Regions from separate parts of the Streptomyces sp. NPDC059499 genome, predicted to be linked through region 3. Evidence: riboswitches for the same ligand, from Rfam matches in the RefSeq annotation. Region 3 holds a riboswitch; each other region holds the start of a gene.
The links. A riboswitch is a leader RNA that binds a small molecule or an ion and turns the genes downstream of it on or off. The one in region 3 is predicted to bind thiamine pyrophosphate.
Positions count from the first base shown of each region.

Region 1: linked by a shared signal. The riboswitch ahead of ACFW9O_RS28720 (thiamine ABC transporter substrate binding subunit) and the one ahead of thiO (glycine oxidase ThiO) in region 3 are both predicted to bind thiamine pyrophosphate.
Region 2: linked by a shared signal. The riboswitch ahead of thiC (phosphomethylpyrimidine synthase ThiC) and the one ahead of thiO (glycine oxidase ThiO) in region 3 are both predicted to bind thiamine pyrophosphate.

Region 1 is NZ_JBHYTT010000015.1:101,936-107,456, forward strand. Features, by position in the region: gene ACFW9O_RS28715 (ABC transporter permease) at 1-820, opposite strand, end outside; gene ACFW9O_RS28720 (thiamine ABC transporter substrate binding subunit) at 865-1,962, opposite strand; TPP riboswitch at 2,033-2,139, opposite strand; gene rlmN (23S rRNA (adenine(2503)-C(2))-methyltransferase RlmN) at 2,216-3,322, opposite strand; gene ACFW9O_RS28730 (helix-turn-helix domain-containing protein) at 3,713-4,684, shown strand; gene ACFW9O_RS28735 (S8 family serine peptidase) at 4,891-5,521, shown strand, end outside.
Region 2 is NZ_JBHYTT010000002.1:540,330-545,850, forward strand. Features, by position in the region: gene ACFW9O_RS07860 (helix-turn-helix domain-containing protein) at 125-895, shown strand; gene ACFW9O_RS07865 (SsgA family sporulation/cell division regulator) at 997-1,434, shown strand; gene ACFW9O_RS07870 (YibE/F family protein) at 1,486-2,841, opposite strand; TPP riboswitch at 2,913-3,046, shown strand; gene thiC (phosphomethylpyrimidine synthase ThiC) at 3,039-4,868, shown strand; gene ACFW9O_RS07880 (DUF805 domain-containing protein) at 5,184-5,521, shown strand, end outside.
Region 3 is NZ_JBHYTT010000006.1:34,825-40,345, forward strand. Features, by position in the region: gene metF (methylenetetrahydrofolate reductase [NAD(P)H]) at 1-394, opposite strand, end outside; gene thiE (thiamine phosphate synthase) at 517-1,167, opposite strand; gene ACFW9O_RS16095 (Rv2175c family DNA-binding protein) at 1,301-1,666, opposite strand; gene ACFW9O_RS16100 (NAD(P)/FAD-dependent oxidoreductase) at 1,734-2,897, opposite strand; gene ACFW9O_RS16105 (hypothetical protein) at 2,995-3,336, opposite strand; TPP riboswitch at 3,388-3,500, shown strand; gene thiO (glycine oxidase ThiO) at 3,498-4,715, shown strand; gene thiS (sulfur carrier protein ThiS) at 4,712-4,960, shown strand; gene ACFW9O_RS16120 (thiazole synthase) at 4,963-5,521, shown strand, end outside.

The sequences.
Region 1 (5,521 bases), on a different contig from region 3:
GCCCGGCCCCGCGCGGCCGGCGGGAGGTCTGTGCCGGGTCGACGAGCTTCAGTGCGGTCTCCCTGCGCCGTACGGTCCACGCGTGTACGGCGAGGATCCCGCCGACCGCGGCGAACTGCACCAGGGTCAGCACGGCGGCCGTCGGCAGATCGAGCAGCTGGGCGGTCTGCCGGTAGATCTCCACCTCCAGGGTGGAGTAGGCGGGACCGCCGAGGATCTGGACGACTCCGAAGGAGGTGAACGTGAAGAGGAAGACCATCAGGGCGGCGGCGGCCACGGCAGGAGCCAGCGCGGGCAGGGTCACCCGCCGCCAGGCCGCGAGGCGTCCGGCGCCGAGCACCCGCGCGGCCTCCTCCTGACGGGGGTCGAGCTGCGACCACAGGCCGCCGACGGTCCGTACGACGACCGCGTAGTTGAAGAAGATATGGGCGAGGAGAATCGCCCACACCGTGGTGTCGAGCCGGACGCCCCACAGCTCGTCGAGGAATCCGCCGCGTCCCAGCAGCGCCAGGAACGCCGTACCGACGACGACGGTCGGCAGGACGAACGGCACGGTCACGACGGCTCGCAGCAGTTGCTTGCCGGGGAAGTCGAACCGGGCGAAGACATAGGCACCCGGCAGCGCGATCACCAGGGTGAGCGCGGTCGACGCGAGGGCCTGCCAGGTGGTGAACCACAGGACGTCGAGGATGTCCGGACGGCTCAGCACCTCGCCGATCCGGCCGAACTGCCAGTCGCCGTCCGTCTTGAGCCCCCGGCCGACGATCGCGACGACGGGGTAGGCGAAGAACAGCGCGAAGAACGCGACGGGCAGGGCCATCAGGCCGAGCCGCGCCGCGTTCCCCCTCGCCGAGGGACGCTTGACTACTTCACGACGAGCGAGGACCACGACTGGACCCACTGCTCACGGTTCTTGGCGATCTTCTCCGGGTCCACCGTCGCCGGCTTGTCGACGGTCGCACCGAACTTCGTGAAGAGCTCCGGCAGCTCCGCGTCCTTCGCGACCGGGTTCACGAACATGTTGAGCGGCATGTCCTCCTGGAACTGCTTGCTGATCAGGAAGTCCAGCAGTGCCTTGCCGCCCGCCTCGTTCTTCGCACCGTCCAGCAGGCCGGCGAACTCGATCTGGCGGAAGCAGGTTGCGGTGGCGACCCCGGTCGGTGCCTCGGTGGGCTGCGGCTCCGCGTAGAGCACCTCGACGGGCGGGCTGGAGGCGTACGAGACGACGAGCGGCCGGTCCGCCTTGGTCTTCTTGCCGCCGGCCGAGCCGGAGAACTCCTCGTTGTACGCCTGCTCCCAGCCGTCGACGACCTTGACGCCGTTGCTCTTCAGCTTCTTCCAGTAGTCCTGGTAGCCGTCCTCGCCGTACGTGGCGACGGTGCCGAGGAGGAAGCCGAGGCCGGGCGAGGAGGTCGCGGCGTTCTCGGTGACGAGGAGGTTCTTGTACGCGGGCTTCAGCAGGTCGTCGAACGACTGCGGCGGCGCGAGCTTCTTGTCGGCGAAGTACTTCTTGTCGTAGTTGACGCAGATGTCGCCGGTGTCGACGGGCGTGACCCGGTGCTTGTCCGCGTCGAGCTGGGTGTCGGCCGCGACGCGGTCGAGCCCCTTCGCCTCGTACGGGGTGAACAGTCCGTTGTCCAGGGCGCGTGAGAGCAGCGTGTTGTCGACGCCGAAGAACACATCGCCGCGGGGGGATCCCTTGGTCAGGATCTCCTGGTTGAGCGCGGCACCGGCGTCACCGCTCTTCAGTACCTTGACCGTGTAGCCGGTCTCCTTCGTGAACGCCTTGAGGACCGCGTCCGAGGCGTTGAAGGAGTCGTGGCTGACGAGGGTCACGGTCTTGGAGGCCTTCGCGTTCCCGGCACCCGAGGCGTCGTCGTCGGATCCGCCGCAGCCCGCGAGCACGGTCACGCCGAGCGCGGCGGCCATCGCCGTCGCGGCGTACTTCGTGGTGGTGTTCATTGATTCCTCCTGGAAGTGACCAGGAAGAGACGCGGCCCCACCCGCTCGGCGAGCGGGCAGGGCGCAACAGCTTGAGTAAGGTCCGAACTTCCTACCCGGAATGACCCGGGCGAGGTTCAGAGGGTCTGCGGCTCGGTGCCGCACTCTCAGCGCTGTGGCGCTCCCCTGTCGGAATATGAAGTTGATTTCCGGGTCAGGCTACACCGGCCGGATCAGGCCGTTCCGGCCGGATGGCGCCCTACCCGGAACCACGTCAGCGCTCGGAGGCCGCCAGCTGTCCGCAGGCCCCGTCGATCTCCTGACCACGGGTGTCACGGACCGTGACGGGCACACCATGAGCGGCGATCGCGTCGACGAACGCCTTCTCGTCCTCGGGCCGCGAGGCGGTCCACTTGGAACCGGGCGTCGGGTTCAGCGGGATGAGGTTGACGTGCACGCGCTTGCCCTTGAGCAGCCGGCCGAGCCGGTCGCCCCGCCATGCCTGGTCGTTGATGTCGCGGATCAGCGCGTACTCGATGGAGATGCGGCGGCCGGACTTCTCGGCGTACTCCCACGCCGCGTCCAGCACCTCCCGGACGTTCCAGCGCGTGTTCACGGGAACGAGGGTGTCGCGCAGCTCGTCGTCCGGGGCGTGGAGCGAGACGGCGAGACGGCATTTGAAGCCCTCGTCGGCGAAGCGCAGCATGGCCGGCACCAGGCCCACCGTGGACACGGTGATCCCACGCTGCGAGAGCCCGAGACCGTCCGGCTCGGGGTCGGTCAGCCGCCGGATCGCCCCGACGACGCGCTTGTAGTTGGCCAGGGGCTCGCCCATACCCATGAAAACGATGTTGGAGAGCCGGGCGGGCCCGCCCGGAACCTCACCGTCACGCAGCGCCCGCATCCCGTCCACGATCTGGTGCACGATCTCGGCCGTGGAGAGATTGCGGTCGAGGCCTGCCTGCCCGGTCGCGCAGAACGGGCAGTTCATCCCGCACCCGGCCTGCGAGGAGATGCACATCGTCACCCGCTCCGGATACCGCATGAGGACGGACTCGACGAGCGTCCCGTCGTGCAGCTTCCAGAGCGTCTTGCGGGTGGTGTCGTCGTCGCAGCTGATGTGGCGCACCACGGACATCAGGTCGGGGAACAGCGCCTCGGCGAGCTTCTCCCGCGAACCGGCCGGGATGTTGTTCCACTGGACCGGGTCGTGCGCGTACCGCGCGAAGTAGTGCTGCGACAGCTGCTTGGCGCGGAAGGGCTTCTCGCCGGTCGCGGCGACTGCTTCCTTGCGCTCGTCGGGGGTGAGGTCGGCGAGGTGCCGCGGCGGCTGCTTGGCTCCGCGGGGCGCGACAAACTGGAGTTCTCCGGGCTTAGGCATGGTTCTTCCAGTGTCGCAGACACGCCGTGGTACCCGAGGTCGTCGTGGGCCCGGGTGGGTGGGGTGCGACGGCGTCCGGTCGCTGTCGGCCGACGTCGGCGCCCGTGTGACGGCCCACGGACCGCCCCGGCCTCGCGCACGACCGTGACCGATCGCACCCGGGAACGGCTGTACGCAGTCGGACCTCACCCCGCATATCGAACGTATGCGCGAATTCTTCCCGCCCGTTCCGACTGGAGGGATGCCGGCCCCGAACCCCCGGCCGGATCGTTGAGGCGGAAGTGGATCTCACTCGCCCGTGGCGCGGGTCTCAGCGGTAGTCTGCCGCCAGCCATCCGTCCTGACCGGGGGGTTCCTTGTCCGCACCGACTATCTGTGCCGGGGGTTGAGATGCTCGAGGGACTCGGGATCGGACCCGTCGAGGAGCAGGTGTACGTGGCGCTCGTCGCCCGGGCCGCGACCGACGCCGGGGAACTGGCCGATCGCTCAGGCATGCCGGAACCGGAGGTCGAGCACGCCCTCGCCGAGTTGGAGCTCATGGGCCTGGTGACGACCCACCCGGGCCAGCGGCGTGGCCTGCGGGCCGCACCGCCGGACATCAGCCTGAATCTGATGGCGCTGCAGCGCATGGACGGCGTACGCAAGGCACAGCTCGCCATCGCCCAGCTGACCCAGAGCTACCGGGGCGACGCCCCGTCCGCCGACACCACCGAGACGATCGAGGTCATCGAGGGCGGAGCCGCCATCGCGGAGCGCTACGCCCAGGTCCAGCGGGCAGCCCGCAAGGAGATCCGGAGCATGACCGCGGGGCCCGTGGTGGCCGTCCCCCCGGCCGCCAACACCGGCCAGCAGGACGCCCTGCGGGCGGGCGTGCGGTACCGGGTCGTCTACGAGAGGTCCTCACTGGACCTGGAGAACCCGGACACTCCGCTGCTCCTCGATGAATGGGCCGAGCTGGGCGAGGAAATGCGGGTGTCGGTCGACATCCCGCTCAAGTTGGTCATCGTCGACGACGGACTCGCTCTCGTCATACCCCGGGAAGCCCCGTCGAGCGACCCCACGGCCCTGGTCGTACGCACCCGTACCGTGCTGGACGGTCTCAGTTGGATCTTCACCAGGGTCTGGGAGTCCGCCCTCCCCGTACCCGCCGCGCTGGCTGCGGGCAGCGAAGGACCGTTGACCACCGACGACAGGCATCTGCTCTCCCTGCTGCTGGCCGGGTACACCGACCAGGCGATCGCCTCCCAGCAGGACGTGAGCCTGCGCACCGTCCAGCGGCGGGTCCGGCGACTGCTGGCCCTCGCCGGGGCGCAGAGCCGGCTTCAGCTCGGCTGGCAGGCCGCGCGCCGCAACTGGATCTGACACACCGTCGAAACCGGCACGAAAACTCCCCGGCCCGTGGGGGCGGGGATCGCTGCGGCATGCTCGTGGCGCGTTTGTGCCAAGACATCAAACCGCCATGTCCAGGGGCTGATAGGCGAGTTCATCGGGTGGCACGGTGTCGCTGTCCGACACGTTCCCGAGCCCGAAGGACGCTGATGTTCCGCCCCAGAACCCGCACTCCGCACATGCCCGTGCGAACCGCAGCCGCGATAGCCGCCGTCCTGGCCACCGGCTGCATGTCCCTGGCCTCCGTACCGGCCAGCGCGGACTCCGCGCTCCCGCAGTCCACCGCCGCCGCCGTCGACAAGCTCGGCAGCCACGACCGGGCGCTGATCGCGAAGTACACCAAGCAGTCCCGGGCCCGCAGCATCCCCGCCGGGGCCGACCGGGCCGTCCCCGGCTTCGTCACTCTGATGCTTGCCGTCAAGGACGGCCGGACCGCGGAAGCCGAGCAGGCACTGACCGGCCTCGGCGCCGAAGTCACCAGGACCGATCCCGAGATCGGCTACATCAAGGCCAACGTGCCGTTCGCCGAGGTCGAGAAGGTCGCCGCACTCGAGGACGTCCTGCGGGTGGATGCCGACGAGCTCCTCGAACTGGAGGACACCCGGGTCGATTCCGGCAGAAGCGGTGCGGCCGCCCACTCGGCCCGCCTCCCGGCAGCCCCGTCCGCGAAGACCCGGGACGACAACCCCTACATGCCGACCGCCGAGACCGGCTCGGTGGACTTCAAGGACGACCACCGCACCTATGACGGCCGGGGCGTAACCATCGGCATCATGGACACCGGCATCGACCCGACCCACCCTGCGCTGG
Region 2 (5,521 bases), on a different contig from region 3:
CGTCACCGTCCTGATCAGTGGTTTGTGCGACCGCCCGGTCTCCGGACCCCCGGCTCGCGGCGGGCCCGTGGGGGCGGCCCCCGCGGGAGGGCTGAACGCCCGTCACCATGCCTGGGGGTGACCTTTGACCACGGCATCGAGTACCGCTGTCCCGACGTTGATCGGTTCGGTTCAGCGGGCGTTGAGACTGCTGGAGGCTGTGGGCACCCATCGGGAAGGGGCGCCGGCGAAGCAGCTCGCGCGGGAAGCAGGGCTTCCCCTTCCCACCGCCTACCACCTTTTGCGCACCCTCACCCACGAGGGCTACCTGCGCAGGGAGAACGGCGTCTTCCTGTTCGGTGCAGCTGCCGAACGCCTCGTCGGAGGCCGGGCGGCCGCACCTCGTCGCGGTGTGATCATCGAATCGCTCGCGCACTGGGCCGATGTCATCGGCGCACCCGTGTACTGCGCCGTCTACCGCGACGGGGAGATCGACCTCGTCGCGGTGGCTGATACGCCCGACTTTCCCGCCGTCGAGGAGTGGGCAGCCTTCCGTGAGACCGGCCATGCGCATGCTCTCGGTCAGTGTCTGTTGGGCCAGCTCGACGAGAGGGCGCGTGAGGATCATCTGGACCGTCACCCAGTGCAACCGCTGACGCGCTACTCCGTAAGGGATCGTCCGGCGTTTCTCGACCGGATGAGATCGATGAACCGCATGGAACCCGTCGTTGAACGGCAGGAATATGCGCTGGGAACGGTCTGTGCGGCCATCCCGATCACTGTGGGAACTGCCGTGGCGGCCATGGCCATTTCACTGCCCCTGGACCAAGAGGAACGGTTGCTCCCCGCAGTCGAACAACTACGCTGTGAAGTGACCAGTCTCTTGCGCTCGTTCGTGTTCTCTATCAGTATCTGAAAAATCACTCCTTGTGATCTGCTATCGCGTGCACCACGATGGCGTCAATAGGGCCATGGGGGATCATTCCTGGCCAGATTCATCTACTGCGGGGTTGAACGATGCGCGAGTCGGTTCAAGCAGAGGTCATGATGAGCTTCCTCGTCTCCGAGGAGCTTTCGTTCCGTATTCCGGTGGAGCTCCGGTACGAAGTGGGCGATCCGTACGCGATCCGGATGACCTTCCACCTGCCAGGTGACGCCCCCGTCACCTGGGCCTTCGGCCGTGAGCTGCTGCTCGACGGTCTCAACAACCCGAGCGGCGACGGCGATGTGCACATCGGCCCGACCGAGCCCGAGGGTCTCTCCGACGTACACATCCGGCTCCAGGTCGGCACGGATCGGGCGCTCTTCCGCGCCGGCACGGCGCCTCTTGTGGCATTTCTCGACCGGACGGACAAGCTGGTGCCACTGGGACAGGAGCACACGCTGGGTGACTTCGACGGCAACCTGGAAGAGGCGCTGGGCCGCATCCTCGCCAAGGAACAGAACGCCGGCTGAACAGGGATCACCCGCTGAACAGACAACACCGGTGCCCCGTACGCCCGGCGCTCACGCCTTGCGGCGTCGGCCCTTCCCGGTCCGTACGGGGGCAGGGGCTCCGGCTTCCGCGTCGAGCCCCGTGCGGTCCGCGGAGACCACCAGGGCCGCGAGCACCGTCGTCACCGGCACCGAGGCGACCAGCCCGATCGATCCGACCAGGGTCCGGACGATCTCCATCGCGACCAGTTCGCTGGTGGCCACCGTTCCCACGCTGCTCTGGGCGATCGAGAAGAGCAGCAGCAGGGGCAGCGCGGCGCCCGCGTAAGCGAGTACCAGCGTATTGACGACCGAGGCGATGTGGTCGCGCCCGATCCTGATGCCTGCCCGGTAGAGCCGCCGTACGCCCATCGTCGGATCTGCCTGGTGCAGCTCCCAGACCGCCGACGTCTGGGTGACGGTCACGTCGTCGAGCACACCGAGCGAACCGATGATCACACCGGCCAGCAGCAGGCCGCTCATGTCGATGTCCGGGAACAGCCCGTGGATCAGGCCGGTGTTGTCGTCGGTGTTGCCGCTCAGGCTCGCCCAGCCGATGAAGAGCGAGCCCAGCAGCCCGATCAGCAGCAGCGAGACGAGCGTGCCGATGACGGCCACGGATGTGCGCGCGGTCAGCCCGTGGCACATGTACAGGGCGATCAGCATGATGGCGCTGGCCCCGATCACCGCGACGACCAGCGGATTCGAACCCTGCAGGATCGCCGGGAGGATGAACAGCGTCAGCACGGCGAACGAGACCACGAGTGCGATCAGCGCCATCAGCCCGCGCAGCCTGCCCACCACGATCACCGCGAGGGCGAAGATCCCGGCCAGCAGGGCCATCGGGAACGTACGGGCCACGTCGGTCACCGAGTACTGCAGATCACGGGGCGCGTCGGGCGCGTACGCCACCACCACCCCTTGGCCTTCCCTCAGTTGCCTGGTCGCGTCGGGCTGGATGATCTCGACGAACGTACGGCCCTTGTCCTTGCCGGTCGTCACCTCGACCGTGGCCTTCTTGCACAGCCCCGACTGCTCGTTGACCGCCTCACGCCCCGAGGGTGTCGAGGTGTCGCCGGTCGGCGGCACCTGCGAGGCGTTCACGTCCGCGCAGTCCACCTTGGCGACCTCCACCACCTTGCCCTGCTGTGTCTGCCGGTCGAAACCGACCCCCGTGCGCTCGTGGGAGGGCGCGCCGCCCGGCCAGAAGGCCACGAGCCCGACCAGGACCGCGGCGGCGAACGGGATCAGCACCGCGGCGATGACCTTGCGCAGATGCTTGGACACGGGCGCGGCGGGGCCGTGGCTGTGGGTGTGGCCCGGTGCATGGCTCTGCGTGCTGCCGGACCGGGGGCCGTGCGGTTCGGGGGCGCTCGGGGAGGACGTCACCGGGCGATCATCCCAAGAACGGGAGAGGCCCTCTGGCCAGCACGCCAGGAGGGAGGCTAGCGTGGAGGCACCTTTGCACACGCGGGAGCTCGGAGCACCGGGCTGAGAGGGCGCTGACCTCCGTATATCCGTACGGGACACGCTGCGCCGACCGCCGAACCTGTTACCGGGTAATGCCGGCGTAGGGAGTAGGTCTCATGACCACAGCGGACGCACGCACGCCTGCCTCGAAGCAGAATGCGCAGAACACCCAGAATGCGCAGGATGTGGCGAACAGCGAGGCCGGGAAGTCCATCGGCTGGCACAAGGGGTACGTCCAGGGCTCGCGCCCGGACCTCCGGGTGCCGGTCCGTCAGGTGCACCTCACCAACGGCAAGGACGTGACGCTCTACGACACGTCGGGGCCGTACACCGATCCCGCCACCGAGACCGATGTCCGCCGGGGGCTCGCGCCCCTGCGGGAGAACTGGATCATCGCCCGCGGCGACACCGAGGAGTACGCGGGCCGCCCCGCACGTCCCGAGGACGACGGGCTCAAGCACACCGCGCCGCGCGGCGGCCTGCGCAACCTCGACGCGGTCTTCCCGGGCCGTCCCCGTCAGCCCCGCCGCAGCCGCGACGGGCAGCCGGTCACACAGCTCGCCTACGCCCGCCGCGGCGAGATCACTCCGGAGATGGAGTACGTCGCGATCCGGGAGAACGTGGCGCCCGAGGTGGTGCGCGAGGAGATCGCGGCGGGGCGGGCCGTGCTGCCGGCCAACGTCAACCACCCGGAGATCGAGCCGATGATCATCGGCAAGCGGTTCCTGGTGAAGGTCAACGCCAACATCGGCAACTCCGCGGTCACCTCGTCCATCGAGGAGGAGGTGGACAAGATGACCTGGGCGACCAAGTGGGGTGCCGACACGGTCATGGACCTGTCCACCGGCCGCAACATCCACACCACGCGCGAGTGGGTCCTGCGCAACTCCCCCGTGCCGATCGGCACCGTTCCGCTCTACCAGGCCCTGGAGAAGGTGGACGGCCGGGCCGAGGAGCTGACCTGGGAGATGTACAAGGACACCGTCATCGAGCAGGCCGAACAGGGCGTCGACTACATGACGGTGCACGCCGGTGTCCGGCTCCCGTACGTCCCGCTGACGGCACGCCGCAAGACCGGCATCGTCTCCCGCGGCGGTTCGATCATGGCGGCCTGGTGCCTCGCGCACCACAAGGAGTCGTTCCTCTACGAGCACTTCGAGGAGCTCTGCGAGATCCTCGCGGCCTACGACGTGACCTACTCGCTCGGTGACGGACTGCGCCCCGGCTCCATCGCCGACGCCAACGACGAGGCGCAGTTCGCCGAACTGCGCACGCTCGGTGAACTGAACTCCGTCGCCAAGCGGTTCGGCGTCCAGACGATGATCGAGGGCCCGGGCCATGTCCCGATGCACAAGATCAAGGAGAACATCGACCTCCAGCAGGAGATCTGCGAGGAGGCGCCGTTCTACACGCTCGGCCCGCTGACCACCGATGTCGCCCCGGCGTACGACCACATCACCTCGGGCATCGGTGCGGCGATGATCGCCTGGTGGGGGACGGCGATGCTCTGCTACGTCACGCCCAAGGAGCACCTGGGGCTGCCGAACAGGGACGACGTGAAGACCGGCGTCATCACGTACAAGATCGCCGCGCATGCTGCGGATCTCGCCAAGGGCCACCCCGGGGCGCAGGAGTGGGACGACGCGCTGTCGGACGCCCGGTTCGAATTCCGCTGGGAGGACCAGTTCAACCTGGCGCTCGACCCGGACACGGCACGGGAGTTCCACGACGAGACGCTGCCGGCCGAGCCGGCCAAGACGGCGCACTTCTGCTCGATGTGCGGTCCGAAGTTCTGTTCGATGAAGATCAGCAGGAGCATCACGGAGCAGTTCGCCCCCGACCTGCTCCCCTCCGCCTCGGAGGAGGAGATCGAGGCGGGGATGCTGGAGAAGTCCAAGGAGTTCGCCGCGAGCGGCAACAGGGTGTATCTGCCGCTGGCGGACTGATACCGGGGACGCAGAAAAGGCGGCGCTGTCCTGGGCGTTACGTGCCCGGGACGGTGCCGCCTGGCTGTTCATCAGATTGTCCGCATTGGGCACGAAGAGTATGAACAATGGCTGGTTTCACGTGATGGATCCTCTGATCTCCTGATTCCAGGGGCAGTTCGGAGACGGTAGGGACACGAAAACGTGGCAGGTCTATGTACGTTTCGGCAGGGGCATGCCCTGGCTTGACCACTTCCTTATCTGTGCCTTACCTTCCGCTGTGCTTGGCCGAAAAAGTGTGCGCCCCGACGGGGGGCGCCAGGGGAGGGAAACACAGTGAGCTGGTACCTGAACGTCCTCAAGAACTACGCGGGCTTCAGCGGTCGTGCGCGCCGCAAGGAGTACTGGATGTTCGCGCTCTTCAACGTGATCATCGCCGGAGTCCTGCTCGGTATCGGTGCCGCCATCGACACGCAGATCCCGTACATCATCTACATCCTCGCTGTGATCATCCCCTCGCTCGCCGTCGTCGTCCGCCGACTGCACGACACGGGCCGTTCCGGCTGGTGGTTCCTGATCTCGTTCGTCCCGCTCGTGGGCGGCATCATCCTGCTCGTCTTCATGTGCTCCGAGGGCACGCACGAGGCCAACGAGTACGGCGCGAACCCCAAGCT
Region 3 (5,521 bases):
CCCACTCGGCCATCGGGTCGCCCGGCGGGTCTCCGCGCACCGCGAGGATGTTGCGGATACCGGCGTCGGCGTACTGCCCGACCATGTTGCGCAGCTGGGCGACGGAGTGGTCGACGGCGGTGAGATGCGCGACGGGGGTGAGCGTGGAGTCGGCGGCGATCTGCTGGGTCGCCCGCACCGTCCCCGCACGCGTCGAACCGCCGGCTCCGTACGTCACGGAGACGAAGCTCGGACCCACCGCCTCGACACGCCGCAGGGCGTTCCAGAGGTTCCGTTCGCCCTTCTCGGTCTTGGGCGCCCAGAACTCGAACGAGTACGACGTTTTGCCGGTCGCGAGCAGCTCACGCACGGTGCGTGCGTGATCTGTCCTGGTGGAGGGTGTGCCAAGAGCCATACTGGGAGGTTAACCAGGGCTCGGCGGTACCCCAACCAGAGCGGGGCTTTTCGCCCGGATTGATGGGATTGCCGTCCACCCCTCGGACAGCTGCCTCCCCCCGGAGCCCGCGGTGCGCCCGCTCAGGCCGCGCTTGCCCTGATGCGCGCGGCGAGTGCCGCGGTCGCCGCGGCGGGATCCGCCGCTTCGGTGATCGCCCGCACGACAACGACCCGCCGTGCGCCCGCGTCCAGCACCTCGTCCAGATTTCCCGCGTCGATTCCGCCGATGGCGAACCAGGGGCGCGGCTGGTCGAGTGAGGCGGCGTAGCGGACGAGCCCCAGACCCGGGGCGTACCGGCCGGGCTTGGTCGGGGTGGGCCAGCAGGGGCCTGTGCAGAAGTAGTCGACACCCGTCTCGGCGACGGCCGCGTCCACTTCGGACTCGGCGTGGGTGGAACGGCCGATCACCGCCTCGGCGCCGATGACGGCGCGGGCGGCGGGCACCGGCAGATCGCCCTGTCCGAGGTGCAGCACGTCGGAGCCGATGGCGTGGGCGACGTCGGCCCGGTCGTTCACCGCGAGGAGTTTGCCGTGACGCTTGCAGGCGTCCGCGAACACGGCCAGGTGCTCGAGCTCCTCGGCGGCTTCCATGCCCTTGTCGCGCAGTTGCACGATGTCGACGCCGGAGGAGAGCACGGCATCGAGGAACGCGGGAAGGTCGCCCTGCCGTCTGCGGGCGTCCGTGCAGAGGTAGAGCCGGGCGTCGGCCAGCAGCGAGCGAGGCGTGGACATGGTGGATTTCCCCCCGTTGATTGGTCGCCGGCCCCACAGGCCGCCGACCTGGTGGTCGTCGGCCCGGCGGGTGCCGGTCACGGCAGAGCGCGGGCCGTGAAGCACGGCCCGCACCCCGCATACGGTCGTCCGGTCAGACGGCGAGCGCCTGGGCCCGGCGCTTCACCTCCGTACCGCGATTCTCACTCAGTGCCTGCGCGGGCGTGCCGGGCAGGCTCGGGTCGGGGGTGAAGAGCCACTCCAGCATCTCTTCATCGCTGTAGCCGTCGTCCCTCAGGAGCGTCAGGGTCCCTGCGAGGCCCTTGACCACCTTGTTGCCGTCGATGAAGGCGGCAGGCACCTGGAGCGTCCGCCTCTCACCACGCCGTACGGCGATGAGCTGGCCCTCCTTGACCAGCTGCCGTACGCGCGTCACCTCGACATCGAGCATTTCCGCGATGTCGGGAAGGTGGAGCCAGGCGGGGACGAGAACATCGGTCTTTGCGTCAATCTCGGTCACAGGGACAAGCCTGCCATCCCGGACCGACAGTCGGTAGCCGGGCCGCCCGTAAGGAGGTACCCGGGTCCTACAGCGCCGCCGCCTTCAGCTGTACGGAGGGGTCCGCGGCACGCACCGGATCGATGCGCGCCCCGGCCTCGATGAGCTTGCGCGCCTGGGAGAGGTCGCGCGGCCGGCTGACGGCGAGCACCGCGACCAGGACGCCCTCGCGCAGCCAGCAGACCGTCCAGGCGGGGTCCGCCGGGTCTCCGCGCCACAGCATGGTGTCGGCGGCGGCATGGTGACCGGCGTACTGCACGAACCGGCCGAACTGCTCGGACCAGAAGTAGGGCACCGGGTCGTACGTCCGGGGCTGCCCGTCCGCGAGGGCGGCCGCGACCGTCCGGGGCCCCTGGAGGGCGTTGTCCCAGTGGTGGACGAGCAGCCGCTCGCCGTAGCGGGCGGAGGGGAAGGAGGCGCAGTCGCCCACGGCGTAGACGTCGGGCAGGGAGGTGCGCAGCGAGCCGTCGGCGGTGATCGAACCGTCCGGGCCGAGCGCGATGCCGGAGTCCTCCAGCCAGCCGGTGGCGGGTCGGGCGCCGATGCCCACGATCACCGCTCCGGCGGGGACCACCCGTCCGTCCGCCAGGTGGACGGCACCGGGGTCGACACGCGCCACCCGGGCTCCGGTGAGGAGTTCGGCTCCGCTCTCGGCGTACCAGCGGGCCATCGGGGCGGCGACGTCGGCGGGCAGGGTGCCCGCGAGGGGGCGTTCCGCTGCTTCGACGACGGTGACCGCACAGCCCGCGGCACGGGCCGCGGTGGCGAATTCGGCTCCGATCCAGCCGGCACCCACGACCACGACGTCGTGCTGCCGCTCCAGGACGGGCCGCAGCCGTGCTGCATCGTCGACGGTACGCAGCAGATGGACGCCGGGAACGCCCTCGGAGCCGGGCAGGACGACGGGCTCGGCCCCGGTGGCGAGAACCAGCACGTCGTACGGGACGGGGCCCTCGGAGGTGTCCAGTTCGTGCGCGTCGGCGCGCAGTCCGCTCACGTCGAGGCCGAGGCGCAGGGTGATGTCCAGCGCCTCGAAGTCGACGTCGAAGGCGGAGTCCTCGGCCTTGCCGAGCAGGACCGCCTTCGACAGGGGCGGCCTGTCGTACGGCTGGTGCGGTTCCGCGCCGATCAGGGTGACCTGGCCGGCGAAGCCCTGTTCGCGCAGGGCCACGGCGGTCTGCACGCCCGCCATGCCGGCGCCGACGACCACGACCCGGTGTGGACTCTGTCCCGTTTCCCGCTGTTCCGTCTGCTCGCTCACCCGGCCACCCTAGTCATCTGACGGTTCGTCAGGTAGCGAGCTCCTCCACCACGCTCGTCCCGCTGCCCTCCTGGGACTCCCACTCCCACCGCTCGTCCAGCCGCACCCGGCCGTCGGGGAGTTCCGTGACGGTCGAGACGCAGTGGCCGCCGGAGGTCGTCCCGTCCTGCTTCAGCTGCACATAACGGAAGTCCAGGGTGTCGCCCTCCCTGGTGCCGACGAGATGTCCGCGGACGACGTCACCGCCCGCGTACTCGGCCCAGATCCGTCCCTCCCGCTCCCGGTAGGTGAAGCGTGTGCGGGTGCCGACCTGGCCGGGTGCCTGGTCTGCGACGGGCGACAGGACGAGTCCGTCGAGTGAACGGGCCACGGTGGCTGCTCCCTTACTGGCTGCGGGTGGCGGGGTTTAGGGTGGCCAACGTAAGGCACTCGCGGGAGCCCGGACGCACCGGGCTGAGAGGGAGGCTGGCCGGCCTCCGACCGTACGAACCTGATCCGGGTCATGCCGGCGAAGGGAGGGGCTGGACGCCCATGCGCATCTCCGAGAACGGATCCGACGTCCTGGTCGTCGGGGGCGGCATCATCGGCCTGGTGACCGCCTGGCGGGCGGCCGGGCGCGGCATGTCCGTCGCGGTCGCCGATCCCGAACCGGGCGGCGGTGCCGCCCAGGTCGCGGCCGGCATGCTCGCGGCCGTCACCGAACTCCACTACGGCGAGCAGACGCTGCTCGGCCTCAATGTCGCCTCCGCCGCCCGCTATCCGGCGTTCGTGGCCGAGCTGGAGGAAGCGAGCGGTCAGGAGACCGGCTTCCGTGCCTGCGGCACGCTGGCGGTCGCGCTGGACTCCGACGACCGGGCCCATCTGCGGGAGCTGCACGCCCTGCAGCAGCGTTCGGGGCTGGAGTCGGAGTGGCTGAGCGGCCGCGAGTGCCGCCGGCTGGAGCCGATGCTGGCGCCCGGCGTGCGCGGCGGACTGCGGGCGGACGGCGACCACCAGGTGGATCCCCGTCGGCTGGCCTCGGCCCTGGTCACCGCGTGCGAGCGGGCCGGTGTGGTCTTCCACCGGGCCCGGGCGGAGCGGCTCCGTGTGACGGGCGGCCGGGCGGCCGGAGCGGTCCTCGCGGACGGTACGGAGCCGATCGCCGACCAGGTCGTGCTGTCCGCCGGCAGTCTCAGCGGCAGACTCGCCGGGGTCCCCGAGGAGGTCGTGCCACCGGTCCGCCCGGTCAAGGGGCAGGTGCTGCGTCTGGCCGTGCCGCCCGCGTACGCCCCTTTCCTCAGCCGGACCGTACGGGCCGTGGTCCGCGGCAGTCACGTCTACCTCGTCCCGCGCGCCAACGGCGAGCTGGTCGTGGGTGCGACCAGCGAGGAGATGGGCTGGGACACGACGGTCACCGCGGGCGGGGTCTACGAACTGCTGCGCGACGCCCACGAGCTGGTACCGGGCATCACCGAACTGCCGCTGACCGAGACCCGCGCGGGCCTGCGTCCCGCCTCTCCGGACAACGCCCCGCTGCTGGGCCCGACGGCACTGCCCGGCCTGCACCTCGCCACCGGCCACCACCGCAACGGGGTTCTGCTGACGCCCGTCACCGGTGACGTGATGGGCCATGTGCTGGCCACCGGCGAACTGCCCGCAGAGGCGCGCCCCTTCGCGCCGAGCCGCTTCGCGTCCTCCGGCCGGGGGTCCGCGTCACCGACCCCCTCCCCCGGAGCCCTCACTTCAGCACCTCAGGAGCAGCCCGCATGACTGAGCCCCTGCCCACCGCCGCTTCCGCATCTGCGCTCCCGTCCGTGTCCGTGTCCGTCAACGGGGAGCACCGCACCGTCCCGGCCGGTACCGCGCTGGACACCCTGGTCGCGACCCTGACCGCGGCGCACTCCGGTGTCGCCGCCGCGGTCAACGAGGCCGTCGTGCCGCGCGGCCAGTGGTCCGCCACCGCTCTCGGCGAGGGTGACCGCGTCGAGGTCCTCACCGCGGTCCAGGGAGGCTGACCATGTCGGACGATCTCTTCACGCTCGGCTCCACCGCCTTCTCGTCGCGGCTGATCATGGGGACGGGCGGTGCGCCCAGCCTCGAGGTGCTGGAGCGCTCCCTGATCGCCTCGGGAACCGAGCTGACCACCGTCGCGATGCGCCGGCTCGATCCGACCGTGCAGGGCTCGGTGCTCTCCGTCCTGGAGCGGCTCTCCATCCGCGTGCTGCCCAACACCGCCGGCTGTTTCACCGCGGGCGAGGCCGTTCTGACCGCCCGGCTGGCCAGGGAGGCCCTCGGCACCGACTGGATCAAGCTGGAGGTCGTGGCCGACGAGCGGACCCTGCTGCCCGATCCGATCGAGCTGCTGGACGCCGCCGAGACCCTGGCGGACGAAGGCTTCACCGTCCTCCCGTACACGAATGACGACCCGGTCCTCGCCCGGAAGCTCCAGGACGTGGGGTGCGCGGCGATCATGCCGCTCGGCTCCCCCATCGGCTCCGGGCTCGGCATCCGCAACCCGCACAACTTCCAGCTGATCATCGAGCAGGCCGCGGTTCCGGTGATCCTCGACGCGGGGG